One region of the Nonomuraea sp. 3N208 genome, then DNA from elsewhere that is predicted to be linked to it. Evidence: predicted binding sites of a transcription regulator. Region 1 holds the regulator's gene; each other region holds the start of a gene.
What was found. The regulator HrcA, encoded in region 1, represses chaperone genes, less so after heat shock. The targets are predictions, from matches to a motif close to TTGGCACTCTCNNNNNGAGAGTGCCAA.
Positions count from the first base shown of each region.

Region 1 (5,573 bases):
GAACACGACCGTGTGCTGGTCGATGGCGTCGACGTAGCGCTTCTGGTTGACGGTCTTCGGCCTGATCGTGCGCCCGCGCGAGGACAGGATGTCCAGGGAGAGCACTTCGGCGGGGCGGTCGGAGGTCATGCGGAGCATGGCGATGCTGCGCTCGACCGCATCGGGGGTGAGCTCGCCGCCGCTGCGCAGCACCTCGACGAGCTCTTCGAAGAGCCGCACCACGGTGCCGCTCTCATCGGGGCTGCCGGTGACGGTGATCTCGTTGCCCCGTACGTGGATGTCGGCCCTGAAGGCACCCTCGATGACGCGTAGCAGCTCGTCGCGGGAGCCGAGGAGGCTGACCATCGGATATTCGTCCGGAATCAGCACCTTGGCTTGAGTGCGCGAGGGAGGTGCCGTTCGTCGGGATTCGTGTAGTTCGGACATGGGCAGGCCAGCGGCCTGATGCCTCCCGGTCTCTTTCGGTGTGCTTCTCCGCCCATGGTATCCGGGGCCCGGCGGATTGCTCTCCTCAATATCACCCTGGAGGCCAGGTCAGGTCGCGCCCGCCCAGGACGTGGGCGTGCACGTGGAAAATGGTCTGGCCGGCGCCCGGGCCGGTGTTGAAGACGACCCGGTAACCGCTGTCGGCCACGCCCTCCTGCACGGCCACCGCGTGGGCGGTCTTCAGCACGTCGTCGGCCAGCCCATCGTCCGCGTCGGCCAGCATCGCCGCGTTGGCGTGGTGTCCCTTGGGGATCACCAGCACGTGTGTGGGAGCCTGCGGATTGGTGTCGCGGAACGCCAGTGTCCTGCCGCTTTCGTAGATGATCTCGGCGGGAATCTCCTTGGCGACGATTTTGCAGAAGAGGCACTCGTTCACAGCAGCACCCTATCGAGCCCCCTCCCGTTAGCGAGTCCGTTGCGAATCGGTAATCGTCAGTGTCGTGCGTGAGAAGATCCGCGCGGTTAGGGTGTGTGTGCGACACTTCAGAACAAAAGACGATTCAGGGTCGGGCGAGCGCCACCTGGCGAGGACACGACTGGCGTAATGCACCCTAAGGAACCGGGGAAACCTCAAGAACCGGAAGAGCGTAAACCCTCTGGGAAGGCCGCGCGTCCCACTGATGTGACCACCGAAACCCTTCTGGCCGACAGGTCGATGGGGGCGGTGCCAGTCGGGTGGGATGCCGACGTGGCCGTTACCGCGCTGTACAGTGCGCATTTTCGGTCATTGGTGCGTCTCGCTGTGTTGCTCGTGCGCGACATAGCAACCGCTGAGGAGGTCGTGCAGGATGCGTTCGTCGCCATCCATGGCGCCTGGCGTAGGCTGCGTGACCCCGACAAAGCACTCGCCTACCTCCGTCAATCCGTCGTCAACCGGTCCCGTTCCGTGCTGCGTCACCGCGCGGTCGTCGAGAAGTACGCCCCCAAGGGCCTGCCGGACGCTCCGAGCGCCGAGAACGGCGCGATCGGCGAGCTGGAACGCTCCGCCGTCATCGAGGCGTTACGGGCCCTGCCGACCCGACAGAGAGAAGCACTGGTCCTGCGGTATTACGGTGATCTGTCCGAAGCTGAGATCGCCCACGCCATGGGCATCAGCAAGGGCGCGGTCAAGAGCCACACCGCACGTGGCATGGCCGCCTTGCGATCCGTCCTGGAGAAAATGTCATGACCCAGCCCCCCGACGAGCACGGCGACCTCCTGCGCCGTGCGCTCCGTGCGGAGGCGGACGCGGTCGTGCCCTCGCCGGACGGACTGGAGATCATCCGCGCCCGGATCGAGCGGCGCGGCGTACGTAACCTCTTCTGGTGGCGTGCGGGAGCGGCCGCCGCCAGTGCCGTGCTGGTGGCGGGGACGATCGTGATGGCCGTCCCCCAACTGCGCTCGAAGGTCATCTATGAGGGTCCCATCGGGGTGGTGAACGACGAGACGTCGTCCAAGGTCCCGTCCAACTCCTCCACCACACGCTCCCAGCAGCCGCCGCCCCCGGAGCCGACCGCCGACCGGAACCCTGTCGTGGTGCCCGAGGAGTCTCCGTCTCCGCGGCCGGCCAAGACGGCGAACTCGACCAGCAGGCCGTCACGGACCCCCAAGCCCACGTCCACGCCGTGCCCCTCCGAGCCGGAGACGGCCGAGGACTGCCCGACGGCCTCCCCCACGCCGACGCCATCGGACGTGGAATCGACTCCACTGCCTTCGGCGTGCCCGCCGGAGGAGTGCCCGCCCGACGAGACGACCAACGGGCCCACCGATCTGGCCAGCCCACTCCTGGACGCCTCTCAGACGCCCTGAGACGTCACCAGCCGTACCAGTACCGGTCGTCCTGAGTCGTCACCAGCGTCCGGTACGCGCGAGCAGCACGGCCGCCGCCGCCACCCCCGCCGTTGAGGTCCGCAGGACAGTGGGCCCGAGCAGCACGGGCACGGCCTTGGCCGCCTGGAACCTGGCCAGCTCCTCCTCCGAGACGCCCCCCTCTGGCCCCACGACCATCACGATGTCGCCCCCCGCGGGCAGCTCCACGCCGGACAGCGGCTCGGCCGCCTCCTCGTGCAACACCACCCCCAGTGCCGCGCCGGCCAGCAGCGCCTCGACCCCCGCGGTGGAAGCGAGCTCGGTCACCTCGGGCAAATGAAACCTGCGTGCCTGCTTGCCCGCCTCGCGGGCGGTGGAGCGCCACCGGGCGAGCCCTTTGGCGACCTTGTCGCCCTTCCACTGGGTGATGCTGCGGGCGGCCGCCCATGGCACGATCACATCCACGCCCGCCTCGGTCATCATCTCGACCGCCAGCTCGCCCCGGTCGCCCTTGGGCAGCCCCTGGACGACGACGAGCCGCGGCTGGGGCGCCTCGACCCGGTAGCGGGCCAGCACGTCGAGCCTGAGCGCGTCCTTGAGCACCTCGCGTACGACGCATTCGGCGACGGTGCCGGCTCCGTCGGTGAGGTCGACGCGCTCACCGGCCCGCAGGCGGCGCACAGAGGCCGCGTGCCGCCCCTCCGGGCCGCCGAGCGTCAGCTCGGGCCCGTCGAGCTCCTCCGAGAGGAAGACGGGTACGGTCACCGGCCGTTGAACGCGTCGCGCAGCCGCGAGAAGAAGCCCTGCTGCCCCGGCGCGAACTTGCCCGGCGGCCGCTCCTCGCCCCGCTGCTTGGCCAGCTCCTTCAGCAGGTCCTCCTGCGCGGTGTCGAGCCGGGTCGGGGTCTCGACGTTGACGTGGATCAGCAGGTCGCCCCTGGTGGACTCGTTGAGCCGCTGCACGCCGCGCCCGTACATGGTGATGACCTGGCCGGACTGGGTGCCGGGGCGGACGTCGATCTCCTCGGAGCCGTCGAGCGTCTCGACCACGAGGATGGTGCCGAGCGCGGCGGCCGTCATCGGGATCTGGACGGTGCAGTGGAGGTCGTCACCGCGCCGTTCGAAGATCTCGTGGGCCCGCTCGACGATCTCCAGGAACAGGTCTCCGGGCGGGCCGCCGCCGGGGCCGACCTCGCCCTCGCCGGCGAGCTGGATGTGGGTGCCGTCCTCGACGCCCGCGGGGATGCGGACCTTGATCGTACGGCGGGTCCGCACCCGGCCGTCGCCCGAGCACTCCTGGCAAGGGTGGCGGATGATGGTGCCGAAGCCGCCGCACTGCGGGCACGGCCGCGACGTCATGACCTGGCCCAGGAACGAGCGGGTGACCTGGGAGATCTCGCCGCGCCCGTTGCACATGTCGCACGTGTCGGGGTGCGTGCCCGGCGCGGCGCCGGCCCCGTGGCAGACCTCGCAGAGCACGGCCGTGTCGACGACCAGCTCGCGGGTGGTGCCGAACGCCGTCTCGCGCAGGTCGAGCTCGACGCGGATGGTGGCGTTGCGGCCCCTGCGTGCCCGCGAGCGCGGCCCGCGGGCACCGGCCGCCGTGCCGAAGAAGGCGTCCATGATGTCGCTGAAGGGGAAGCCCGCTCCGAAGCCCCCGGCGCCCGCGCCTGCTGCCGCGCCGGCGAAGGGGTCGCCGCCCAGGTCGTACATCTGGCGCTTGTTCGGGTCCGACAGCACCTCGTAGGCCTGCGTGATCTCCTTGAACCGCTCCTGGGTCTCAGGGTCGGGGTTCACGTCGGGGTGCAGCTCGCGCGCGAGCCGGCGATACGCCTTCTTGATCTCGTCCTGACTGGCGTCACGGCGCACCCCGAGGGTGGCGTAGTAGTCGCTGTTTGCCACTTATCGACCTCTTATGATGCAGCCAGGATCTGGCTGACGTAGCGAGCAACCGCACGCACGGCGCCCATCGTCACGGGATAGTCCATCCTGGTGGGCCCCAGCACACCGAGCCGAGCCAGTTGGTTGTCGCCAGAACCGTATCCGGTCGCGACGACGGATGTGCCGCGTAGGTAGGGGTTTTCCGAACCGATGCGAACGGTAAGCGCGGAGGGGATGTCCGAGGACGTCTCGCCGAGCAGCCGCATGAGCACGACCTGCTCCTCCAGCGCCTCGAGCACGTCACGCAGGCCGATGGAGAAGTCGGCGCCGGCCAGGTTGGCCGCTCCGGCGAACACGATCTTCTCGTCGTGGCGCTCCACCAGGGTCTCGAGCAGCACCGACAGGATCGTCGCCACCGCGGGCCGGTCCTCGACGGGCAGGCGCTCCGGCAGGTCGGCGACCAGCTCGGGCACGTTGCTCAGGCCACATCCGTCGAGGCAGGCGTTGAGCACCGCGCGCAGGTGCGCGATGCGGGTGTCCTCCACCACCTCGGGCAGCTCGATCACGCGCTGCTCAACGCGGCCGGTGTTGGTGATCAGCACGAGCATGACCCGCCGGTCGTTGAGCGGCACCAGCTCGACGTGCCGGACCGTCGAGCGCGTCAGCGTCGGGTATTGCACGACCGCCACCTGCCTGGTCAGCTGCGCGAGCAGCCGCACCGTGCGGGTGACCACGTCGTCGAGGTCCACCGCGCCGGCAAGGAACGTCTCGATCGCCCTGCGCTCGGCACCCGACAGCGGCTTGATCTGCGAGAGCCGGTCGACGAACAGGCGGTATCCCTTGTCCGTCGGCACGCGTCCCGCGCTGGTGTGCGGCTGCGTGATGTAGCCCTCCTCCTCCAGCGCGGCCATGTCGTTCCTGACCGTCGCGGGGGAGACCTTCAGGTTGTGGCGCTCGGCCAGCGCCTTGGAGCCCACCGGTTCGTTGGTGGACACGTAGTCTTCGACAATGGCGCGGAGCACTGCCAATTTCCGATCGTCGAGCACGTGCTCACCTCCTGCCCTTTGCTTCCAGGAACGAAGTGTCTAGCACTCTGTGTTCCCGAGTGCCAAGTGTACGGCTCTCGCCCACAAGGTGCGATAACACCGCCTCCCATCCTGTTGCTAGCGGCTTACAAGCGACAGGGCCCACACTTGCCGACATGTCGGACAATTCTCAACCCCCGTCGTACGGACCGCCTCCAGGGCAGGACCCCTACCACGGCCAGCCACAATCACCGCAGCCCGGCTACGGACCTCAGCCCGGCTCTCAGCCCGGCTACGGACCTCAGCCTGGCTCTCAGCCCGGCTACGGGCAGCCGCCGCAGTACGGCGCGCCCCCACCACCGCCACAGCAGTACGGGAGCCCGCCGGCCCAGTA
Region 1 is NZ_JBQQBR010000008.1:311,728-317,300, reverse strand. Features, by position in the region: gene ACTWPT_RS15095 (PhoH family protein) at 1-426, opposite strand, end outside; gene ACTWPT_RS15090 (histidine triad nucleotide-binding protein) at 518-862, opposite strand; gene ACTWPT_RS15085 (SigE family RNA polymerase sigma factor) at 1,142-1,654, shown strand; gene ACTWPT_RS15080 (hypothetical protein) at 1,651-2,274, shown strand; gene ACTWPT_RS15075 (16S rRNA (uracil(1498)-N(3))-methyltransferase) at 2,314-3,039, opposite strand; gene dnaJ (molecular chaperone DnaJ) at 3,036-4,175, opposite strand; gene hrcA (heat-inducible transcriptional repressor HrcA) at 4,187-5,200, opposite strand.

Region 2 (5,573 bases), on a different contig from region 1:
AGAGGCTCGGCAGCTCCGTGATCGGGCTCACGCGGACGTCCACGTGACCCACCCGCTCGCCGACCGCGTCGACGTGGTCGCGGACCGCCTCCACATGCTGGGCCAGGCCTTCCGCCCACATCGGCGGCTTGGCGGTGATGTCCTCCAGCCGCCCGTTGACCGACTCCAGGGTGCCGCTCAGACCGCCCAGCTCGCGCTCGCGTACCTCCCGGAGCAGCCATTCCATGCCCTCGAGCCGTTGGCGGATCTCGTCCAGCACGGCACCCTGCGTGCGCTGCTCGTACACGTGGTCCTGGGAGGCGCGCTGGAGCAGGTCTCGCATCCTCTCGGAGATGCCGGAATGGCCTCCTGCCTGAAGAAGGGTGGTGTGATTGGAATTGTCCACCGAAAGGCTCCTTCGCGTCGCCGACGGTCTGCCGCGCAGCGGTGGGGTAGGTCCGGTTTGCAGATGAAAGGGCGAGAACGTTGGTAACCGCATTAGGGGGAGAACTCCCGCCCGTCCACCTTAGCCTTTCGATCACCGTCCGTCAGCGCCGAATTGAAAGATCGCGGTTAACGGAAGAATGGCCGGTTTCCCTGTTCAGGCAGGTGGGGAGGTGTCGCAGATGATGGCATATGGCCGAGCCATAATCCGCGTCAAGATGATTACTGCCGACCTTTCCCCGTTGAGTCGCAAATCCGTGCGGAGGCGCTCGATGTCGAGGGCGGAAGCCCGCTTCTTGATGGTGACATTTCCGATTTGCCGTTCACGGAGGGCTGCACGCAGCTTTTTCAGCGAGAACGGCATAATGTCCTCGACTTCGTATCTCGCGGCCCATGGGGTGTCCACCAGCTCGTCGGCCGCGATGTACGCCACCAGCGGATCGAGCAGGCGGCCGCCGACCAGCTCGGCCACCTCGCCTACGAGGTGAGCCCGGATCGCGGCGCCGTCGGGCTCGTAGATGTAGCGCCCCATCGCGCCGACCGGGGCCCTGACGTTGGTGGCGGTCATGGTGTGGCCGCCAGGCAGCAGCGTGGCGCGGCGGGTCGGCTGGTCCGTGGACCAGAGGGTGGCCTCCTTGACCTCGCCCTTGTACGAGACCCACTCGGCCTCGGCCTGCTCCGGTATGAACTCGTACGGGATGCCCGGCGCGACCTTGAGGCAGGCCCGCTCCGCTCTGGAGAACAGGCCGAGCACCACGGGCCAGGGCGGCGAGTAAGCCAGGGGGTCGAACGTCCTGCCCCGGCTCGTCCGCCGTGCCGGGTCGGCGAACAGCACGTCGTAGTCCTCCGGCCGGACGGCGGCCGCATCCCCCACGGTCACCGTCACCCGGTCGGCCGGCCCGAGCGCCTCGGCGTTGGCTCTGGCCACGGCGACCGTCAGGGGGTCGATGTCCACGGCCGTCACCGTGCAGCCGGCGCGGGCCAGGGCCAGGAAGTCGCCACCGATACCGCAGCAGGCGTCCACGACCGAGGCCCCGGCCAGGCGGCGGGCGCGGTGCTCGGCCACCTCCGCCCGCGTGGACTGCTCCAGGCCATGAGGCGTGAAGTACATCCTGCGGGCGTCGTCGCCGAACTTGGCCTTGGCACGTTCCCGCAGGCCGGCCTGGGTCAGGGCGGCCGAGGTGAGGGGAGCGTCATAGGTTTTGCGCAGTTTCGTGGCGGCGGCGACCGGGTCGGCGCCGACGAGCTCCCCGGCCTCGGCGAGCGCCCGTTGGCCGCGCGGCGTCAGCAGCTCGTTGAACGCGTCGAGGTCCACGTCACAGGACGTTATCGCGCCCGCGAGACCCATCGAGACGCCGCCCGCGTTCCCAGGACCGTCGCTCCATGCGGTGCCCGGGCGCATCCGCCCGGGGCCGTCACCACCCGTACCCGCCGCCTGGGCCCAGGCGGCGCCAGAACCGGGCAAGCCCGCCCGGGCCAGGGTGCGCCGCCCTAGGAGCCTGAGAGGGCGCGGGTCTCCCCCGGAGGAGCGTCGCAGGGGGCGGTGTCGCCCAGGGAGAGGAGGAGTTTGCGGAGGAGGCCGGCCAAGGTGTCGCGGTCGGGGGCGGAGAGCCCGGACAGCAGGCGGTCCTCGTTGGCCGTGTGCCGCTCCAGCAGGTCGTCGGCCACCCGCCGCCCCTCGTCCGTCAGCGTGACCAGTGTCATCCGGCGGTTTCCCGGCGCCGGCCAGCGCTCCACCAGCCCGCGCTCCACCAGGCGGTCCATGCGATTGGTCAGCGCGCCCGGGCTGATCATCGCGGCCGCCGACACGTCCTTCATGCACATGGTGGCGTCCTCGCCACTCCTGAGCAGCGTGGTGAGCATGTCGAACTCCCACGCCTCCAGCCCGTGCTCGGCCAGGAACTCCTTGACCCCGCGCTCCAGCAGCCGCGACGCCCGTGACACCCGGCCGATCACACCCAAGGGGGAGACGTCGACGTCGGGCCGGGTGCAGGCCCACTGCCCGAGCATCGTGTCCACCACGTCATCCATGCCGGTAATCGTACGACATTGAAATGTTCGAAGTTGTACGCTAGCTTCGGCGTACAAATGTTCAATGTCGAAATGTTTGGGGTGGGACAATGAAGGTGCTGGTCGCAGGTGCGACGGGCTACATCGGCGCGGCCGTGATGGAGCGGCTGGCCGGGCGGGGGCATGAGGTGGTGGCGTTCGTACGGCCCACGGCCGGCGGAGTCAGACGCGTGCCGGCCGCGGCCGACGAGCGCTACGGGGACCTGGCGGACGCCTCGACCTTGCAGGCCGCGATCACCGCCGACATCGACGCGGTCGTGCACGCGGGCCAGCTGACCGGCGACCAGGGCACCGACCTGGCGACCATCGCCGCTCTGGCAGGGTCGGGCAAGAAGGTCGTCTACGTGAGCGGCGTCTGGGTGCTCGGCGAGACCGACGGCGCGGACGAGGACAGCCCGGCGAAGCCGATTCCGCTCGTGGCGTACCGGCACGAGGTGGAGCGGCTGATACTCGACGGCGGCGGCTCCGTGGTGCGGCCCGGCGTCGTCCATGGACGCGGCGCGGGCATCCCGGCGTTGCTGCGCGGCCAGGCCGCCCAGCGCGGGACCGGCGTTTACGTCCATGCCGGCGGCGAGGTGCCGACGTGGACGTTCGTGCACGTGGACGACTTGGCCGAGCTGATCGTGACCGCGGCCGAGAAGGGTGGCGCGACCGTCTACCACGCCGTCAGCGAGGAAGCCGTGCCCGTGACCGCCGTGGCCGAGGCGGCGGCCAGGTCAGCCGGCGTCAAGGAGACGGCCGAGCCTTGGCCGCTCGAGGAGGCGGCCAAACTGCTCGGGGAGGGCTTCGCGCACGCGCTGTCGATCAGTCAGCGGGTCAGCGCCGCCCGCACCCGCCAGGCCCTCGGCTGGAGTCCCGTCCGGCCCGGCATCGTGGCCGACCTCACACAGGGTTCGTACGCCGAATAAGGCCTGATCGCTCTGAGCAGACGCGTTCGTGTTGACTGTCAAGCCCCTCTTGCATATGTTTCCTGTTGGCACTCTCACCTTGAGAGTGCCAACGTGCGACGAGGCAGGTCTGACACCCGCGACGGCAGGCCCCGCTGGTCGCCTCTTCTAGATCATTCAAATCTGAAGGGGAGGTCCGATCGTGACGACCGCCACTAAGGTTCCCGTTAAGCCGCTCGGCGACCGCATCGTGGTTCAGCCGCTCGAGGCTGAGCAGACGACCGCTTCCGGCCTGGTTATCCCAGACACCGCCAAGGAGAAGCCGCAAGAGGGCAAGGTCCTCGCGGTGGGCCCTGGCAACTGGGACGAGGACGGCGACAAGCGGATTCCGCTCGACGTCTCGGAGGGCGACATCGTCCTCTACAGCAAGTACGGCGGCACCGAGGTCAAGTACGGCGGCGAGGAGTACCTCGTGCTCTCCGCCCGCGACGTTCTCGCGATCATCGAGAAGTAAGCCGGATGTGTCGAGCCCCGGGCGCTCTTGAGGGCGACCGGGGCTTTCGACGCTAGGAGAGGACTTTCAGCAATGGCGAAGATCCTGGAGTTCGACGAGGACGCCCGCCGCGCACTTGAGCGCGGCGTCAACGCCCTCGCGGACGCCGTGAAGGTTACCCTCGGCCCGCGTGGCCGCAATGTCGTCATCGACAAGAAGTTCGGTGCGCCGACGATCACGAACGATGGTGTGACCATCGCTCGTGAAATCGAGCTGGAAGAGCGCTACGAAAACCTCGGCGCCCAGCTCGCCAAGGAAGTGGCGACCAAGACCAACGACATCGCGGGTGACGGCACCACCACCGCGACCGTCCTGGCCCAGGCCATGGTCCGCGAGGGCCTGCGCAACGTGGCGGCCGGCGCCTCGCCGCTGTCGCTCAAGCGCGGCATCGACAAGGCCGCCGCGGCGATCAGCGACAAGCTGCTCGCGAGCGCCCGCCCGGTCGAGGACAAGAAGGAGATCGCGAACGTCGCCACGATCTCCGCTCAGGACGCGCAGATCGGCGACCTGATCGCCGAGGCGTTCGACAAGGTGGGCAAGGACGGTGTCCTCACCGTCGAAGAGTCCAACGCCATGGGCATGGAGCTCGAGTTCACCGAGGGCATGCAGTTCGACAAGGGTTACCTGTCGGCCTACATGGTGACCGACCCCGAGCGGATGGAGTCCGTCCTGGAGGACGCCTACATCCTGCTCACCCAGAGCAAGATCTCCTCCATCGCGGACTTCCTGCCGCTGCTGGAGAAGATCGCCCAGACGAAGAAGCCGCTGCTCGTGGTCGCCGAGGACGTCGAGGGCGAGGCCCTGGCCGTCCTGGTCACCAACAAGATCCGCGGCACGTTCACCTCCGTGGGCGTCAAGGCCCCGGGCTTCGGCGACCGCCGCAAGGCGATGCTGCAGGACATGGCCATCCTCACCGGCGGCCAGGTCGTCAGCGAGGAGGTCGGCCTCAAGCTGGAGCACGTCGGTCTCGAGGTGCTCGGCCAGGCCCGCCGCATCGTGGTCACCAAGGACAACACCACGATCGTCGACGGCGCCGGTGACCAGCAGGCCATCGAGGACCGCGTCAAGGAGATCAGGCTCGCCATCGAGCAGTCGGACTCCGACTGGGACCGCGAGAAGCTGCAGGAGCGCCTGGCCAAGCTCGCCGGCGGTGTGTGCGTGCTGCGCGTCGGTGCCGCCACCGAGGTCGAGCTCAAGGAGAAGAAGCACCGTCTCGAGGACGCGATCTCCGCGACGCGCGCCGCGATCGAGGAGGGCATCGTCTCCGGCGGTGGCTCCGCGCTGATCCACGTCTCCAAGGACCTCGACGACCTCGGCCTGTCGGGCGACGAGGCCACGGGCGTCGGCGTGGTCCGTCGCGCGCTGGTCGAGCCGGCCCGCTGGATCGCCGAGAACGCCGGTCTCGAGGGCTACGTGGTCACCCACAAGATTGCCGAGCTGCAGCCTGGTCACGGCCTCAACGCCGCGACCGGCGAATACGGCAACCTGCTCGACCAGGGCGTCATCGACCCGGTGAAGGTCACGCGGTCGGCCGTGCAGAACGCGGCCTCCATCGCGGGCATGCTGCTCACCACCGAGGTGCTTGTGGTGGACAAGCCCGAGGAGGAGGCCCAGGCCGCCGGCCAGGGCCACGGTCACGG
Region 2 is NZ_JBQQBR010000013.1:54,237-59,809, forward strand. Features, by position in the region: gene ACTWPT_RS20875 (hypothetical protein) at 1-385, opposite strand, end outside; gene ACTWPT_RS20880 (class I SAM-dependent methyltransferase) at 581-1,738, opposite strand; gene ACTWPT_RS20885 (MarR family winged helix-turn-helix transcriptional regulator) at 1,915-2,454, opposite strand; gene ACTWPT_RS20890 (NAD-dependent epimerase/dehydratase family protein) at 2,544-3,401, shown strand; gene groES (co-chaperone GroES) at 3,583-3,894, shown strand; gene groL (chaperonin GroEL) at 3,967-5,573, shown strand, end outside.
Region 2: groES (co-chaperone GroES) is a predicted target of HrcA. The motif match lies at 3,467-3,493, and genes of this name have one in related genera.

Region 3 (5,573 bases), on a different contig from region 1:
CTCGCCAAAGGTCTGGAGTACGACCACGTGATCGTCGTCGAGCCCGCGGACATCGTCGCGGCGGAGCCGCGCGGGCTGGCCCGGCTGTACGTGGTCCTGACCCGCGCGGTGACCTCGCTCACGGTCCTGCACGACAAGGCGCTGCCGGCGCAGCTGGCGGCCTGACAGGCGGCGGGCACGGCCACTTCTAGGATGGCGGGCAGGAAGCTCTCTACCAAGGAGGATGCCGTGCCAGCACCGCTGCCACATGAACACCTGCCGTCGGTTCCCGCGCTCGTGGTCGAGAGCGACGACATCCAGGACGGCGAGCGGCTGAGCGACCTGCACGTCTTCAACGACTGGGGCATGCAGGGCCAGAACCTCTCGCCCCACCTCCGCTGGTCAGGCGCGCCCGCCGAGACCCGGGGCTACGCCGTCACCTGCTACGACCCCGACGCCCCCACGGGCAGCGGGTTCTGGCACTGGGTGCTGTTCGACCTGCCGGCCTCGGCGGCCGAGCTGCCCACGGGCGCGGGCACCGCCCCGGACTTCAAGGGGCTGCCCGCGGGCGCCGTCCATGCCCGCAACGACTACGGTGCCAAGGAGTACGGCGGGTCGGCCCCGCCGCCCGGCGCCCCGCACCGCTACGTCTTCACCGTCCACGCGCTGGGCGTGGACAAGCTGGGCGTGGACAGCGATGCGAGCCCGGCGGTGGTCGGCTTCAACATCACCGCCAACACCCTGGCCCGCGGCCACATCATCGCCCACTACGGGATCTGACGGAGCACCGGCGCGACGGCGCTCCGAGGCGGCGGCCGCCTCGAGCGCCGCCGCCGGATCCGCCGCGAGGCCGGCGTTCCCGAGGCCGGCGTTCGCGAGGGCCGGTGTTCGCGGAGGCGGCCATTGCCGGCAGCGCGGGTCAAGGCCGGAAGAGCGATGCCGAGAATACGTTTACTGCGAGAAAGTATCCGCCACTCCTTTGGTGAGTCGTGTGCGGCACCACATTTCCTCACTCCGAGTAACGGGTCAATTGTGCATCGTAATGCCTGAGGAAACGAAAAAGAGCGGCCCGGAAAACCCGGGCCACTCTTCGTCGCTGCGCGAAGAAAGGACCTAGAAGTCCATGTCGCCGCCGCCCGGCATGGCCGGAGCAGCGGGGGTCTTCTCGGGCTTCTCGGCGATGACTGCCTCGGTGGTGAGGAAGAGCGCCGCGATGGATGCGGCGTTCTGCAGCGCCGAGCGCGTCACCTTGGCCGGGTCGATAATGCCCGCCTCGAACATGTTGACGTACTCGCCCGAAGCGGCGTTCAGGCCCTCACCCGGGGTGAGGTTGCGAACGCGCTCGACCACGACGCCGCCCTCGAGGCCGGCGTTGACCGCGATCTGCTTCAGGGGCTCCTCGAGCGCCTTCTTCACGATCGCGGCGCCCGTGGCCTCGTCGCCGTTGAGCTCGAGCTTGTCGAACGCCTTGGCGCCGGCCTGCAGCAGCGCCACGCCGCCACCGGGGACGATGCCCTCCTCGACGGCCGCCTTGGCGTTGCGGACGGCGTCCTCGATGCGGTGCTTGCGCTCCTTGAGCTCGACCTCAGTGGCCGCGCCGGCCTTGATGACGGCCACGCCGCCGGCCAGCTTGGCGAGGCGCTCCTGGAGCTTCTCACGGTCGTAGTCGGAGTCGGTGCGCTCGATCTCGGCGCGGATCTCATTGACCCGGCCGGAGATCTGCTCGGCGTCACCGGCACCGTCGACGATCGTGGTCTCGTCCTTGGTCACGACGATCTTGCGAGCCCGGCCGAGCAGGTCGAGGGTGGCGTTCTCGAGCTTGAGACCGACCTCCTCGGCGATGACCTGGCCACCGGTCAGGATCGCGATGTCGGCGAGCATGGCCTTGCGGCGGTCGCCGAAGCCCGGGGCCTTGACGGCCACGGAGCGGAACAGGCCGCGGATCTTGTTGACGACCAGGGTGGCCAGGGCCTCGCCCTCGACGTCCTCAGCGATGATCAGCAGCGGCTTGCCGGACTGCACGACCTTGTCGAGCAGCGGCAGCAGGTCCTTGTTGGCGGAGACCTTGCTGTTGACGATCAGGATGTACGGGTCCTCGAGCACGGCCTCCATGCGGTCCGAGTCGGTGACGAAGTACATCGACGTCATGCCCTTGTCGAAGCGCATGCCCTCGGTGAGCTCAAGCTCCAGGCCGAAGGTGTTGCTCTCCTCGACGGTGATGACGCCTTCCTTGCCGACCTTGTCCATCGCCTCGGCGATGAGTGCCCCGATCTCGGGGTCGGCGGCGGAAATGGAGGCGGTGGAAGCGATCTGCTCCTTGGTCTCCACGTCCTTGGCCAGCTTGGAGAGCTCCTCGCTGACGCGCTCGACGGCGGCCTCGATGCCCTTCTTCAGAGCCATCGGGTTGGCGCCGGCGGCCACGTTACGCAGGCCCTCGCGGACCAGCGCCTGGGCGAGCACGGTGGCCGTGGTGGTGCCGTCACCGGCGACGTCGTCCGTCTTCTTGGCGACTTCCTTGACCAGCTCGGCGCCGATCTTCTCCCACGGGTCCTCGAGCTCGATCTCCTTGGCGATGGAGACACCGTCGTTAGTAATCGTGGGGGCGCCCCACTTCTTCTCCAGCACGACGTTGCGCCCCTTGGGGCCCAGGGTCACCTTGACGGCGTCGGCGAGCTGGTTCATACCGCGCTCGAGACCGCGCCGGGCGTCCTCGTCAAACGCGATCATCTTGGCTGCCATAAGGCTAGACCTCCCAGATACAGGGTGGCTTGTCCTGGACCGAGCCGACGCCCGCGACGGCATGAGCCTGCATCTCCTTCGGCAGACCCCATCGTCTCGATCCGAGTTGCTGGCACTCTGATGCACAGAGTGCCAACGAACTGTTTAGCACTCTACCCTGCCGAGTGCAAGCGAACGTCTACCATCCTGCGGTTCCCGCCCTGGTCAGTCCGTCTGTACGGCGAGCCGCTCACCGTGCGGCTCGCCGTAGATCGACGAAAGGAAGGTGGCCGGCTCGCCCGGACTGCGTTGCCGTGCGATGCCACCGGGTGCATACCAGTGATGTAAATCAGACCGCCCGGACAGACTCCGCCTGCGGCCCCTTCTGGCCCTGCGTGATCTCGAACTCGACGCGCTGCCCCTGTTCGAGAGCTCGGTACCCGTCCATCAGGATCGCTGAGTAATGGACGAATACATCCTTACCACCGTCTACCGCGATGAAGCCGTAGCCCTTGTCCGCGTTGAACCACTTGACGGTGCCCTGCGCCACTTCCGACTCCTCTTACTGGGCTTACAGATCTCGCCCATTCCACCGCGAGACCGTAATCGCATGACTTAACTGAAAATCAGCCAGACGATCGCCTCGACCATACCTGTGGCAAGGGGTTTGGCAACAGAGTCAATCCGCAAACAACGCATTTCCTCGCAGAGAGGCTGGTTCAACGTTGAATTAGTCAGGAAAAGGAGAAGGCGCCCACTAGGGGCGCCTTCCAATGATGTGATCTATCGCACTCAGCCGCCGGCGACTGCCGGGATGATGGAGATCTGAGTGCCCTCAGGGGCAGGAGTGTCGAGGCCCTCGGCAAAACGGACGTCCTCTTCCCCAACGTAAACGTTGACGAAACGTCGAATCTTGCCCGATTCATCCAGAATTCTCGCGCCGATCCCCGGGTAGTCGGAGTCGAGCTTGGCGAGCACGTCACGAAGCGTCGCACCCTCGCCACTGACTTCCGCGTTCCCCCCGGTGTACGTGCGCAGGATCGTGGGAATCCGCACAGAAACGCTCATGGTTATCTTGCCTTTCCTGGTTGTCAGACAGCCGCGCGGAACGCGTCGAGAGAGGGCCGGATCACGGCGGTGGGCTGGGCGTCGTCGCCGGTGATGGCGTCGAGCGTCTTGAGCCCGTCACCGGTGTTGAGCACCACGGTCTCGGCCTCGGGATCGAGCCGCCCGCTCTCGGCGAGCTTCTTGAGCACGCCCACGGTAACCCCGCCCGCGGTCTCGGCGAAAATGCCCTCCGTCGAGGCCAGGAGCTTGATGGCGGCCACGATCTCGGGATCCGTGACGTCCTCGACGGCCCCTCCGGTGCGGCGGGCGATGTCGAGCACGTACGGGCCGTCTGCGGGGTTGCCGATGGCCAGCGACTTCGCGATGGTGTCCGGCTTGACCGGCTGGACGACGTCGTGCCCGGCCTTGTACGCGGTGGAGACCGGCGAGCACCCGGCCGCCTGCGCCCCGAAGACCTTGTAAGGCGTGTCCTCGACCAGCCCCAGCGCCACCAGCTCCTTGAAGCCCTTGTCGATCTTCGTGAGCTGCGAGCCGGAGGCGATGGGAATGACGATCTGCTCGGGCAGTCGCCAGCCGAGCTGCTCGGCGATCTCGTACGCGAGCGTCTTGGAGCCCTCGGCGTAGTAGGGCCGCAGGTTGACGTTGACGAACCCCCACTTGTCGCCGAGCGGGTCGCCGATCAGCTCCGAGCAGAACCTGTTGACCTCGTCATAGGTCCCGTCGATCCCGATCAGCTTCCCGCCGAACACCCGGGCCATGGCGATCTTGGCGGCTTCAAGGTTGGCCGGGATGAACACGCACGCGTCGAGCCCGGCCCGCGCCGCGGCGGCCGTGACCGCGCCCGCGAGATTGCCCGTGGAGGAGCAGGAAAGCGTGTGAAAACCGAAGTTGCGTGCCGCCTCGACGGCAATGGCCACCACCCGGTCCTTGAAGGAGTGAGTGGGGTTGCCGGAGTCGTCCTTCACGTACAGGGATTTGAGGCCGAGCGCCTGCCCGAGGTTGCCCGCCTTGACCAGCTTGGTCCAGCCGGGGTTCATGTTGGGCTTGGTGGCGACGTCGACCGGCACGGGCAACAGCGAGCGGTAGCGCCAGATGTTGGCGGGACCGGATTCGATGTCCGCGCGGGTCACGGTGCCGAAGTCGTAGGCCGCTTCGAGCGGCCCGAAACACTCCAGACACGCGAAGCTGGGACCCAGTGGGTAGCGTGCGCCGCACTCGCGGCAGGACAGACCGACAGCAGGACCAAAGTCGAGCGACATGAAGCGAGGCCTTCCCTCATCTTCGCCCGCGGCCACCTTGACCACGAACCGGAATTGGCACCTTGTCCCGGTCGGCCTCGCCAGGTCGCGAGTCTCAAGCCGGGAGGGTTGCCGGGGCTTCGCAGGGCCGGTCCCTCCACCCCTCTGGATGAGCAATATGCAGTTGTTGAAAAGGACTCTACCCGCTTAAGTAGCCGTAATTACCACCTGTCTCAGTATCTGAGACGAGCGGTCTCAGCGATAGTCCTCACCGAGCACTCCCTGCACGTATTTCCTGGCCTGGTGAATGCGCGATTTCGCGGTGCCCAGGGGGATGCCGAGCTGCTCGGCCACCTCGTTGTAGTCGAGCTGGACGATGTCGCGCAACACCAGCGCCTGCGCCAGGTCGGGCTTGTCGGCCTCCAGCGCCTCCATCGCGTCGAGCAGGTCGAGCCGGGACCCGGCGATCACGCTCACCCGGCGGACGTCGGGCTTCTGCATGGGCAATTCGTCCGACGTCTGCTCCGCCGCTCGCCGCTTGAGCGACCGGTACGTGGTCCGCGCGCAGTT
Region 3 is NZ_JBQQBR010000016.1:199,050-204,622, forward strand. Features, by position in the region: gene ACTWPT_RS25215 (HelD family protein) at 1-165, shown strand, start outside; gene ACTWPT_RS25220 (YbhB/YbcL family Raf kinase inhibitor-like protein) at 193-759, shown strand; gene groL (chaperonin GroEL) at 1,093-2,718, opposite strand; gene ACTWPT_RS25230 (cold-shock protein) at 3,047-3,247, opposite strand; gene ACTWPT_RS25235 (MoaD/ThiS family protein) at 3,490-3,765, opposite strand; gene thrC (threonine synthase) at 3,789-5,024, opposite strand; SAM riboswitch class I at 5,038-5,179, opposite strand; gene ACTWPT_RS25245 (RNA polymerase sigma factor) at 5,259-5,573, opposite strand, start outside.
Region 3: groL (chaperonin GroEL) is a predicted target of HrcA. The motif match lies at 2,828-2,854, and genes of this name have one in related genera.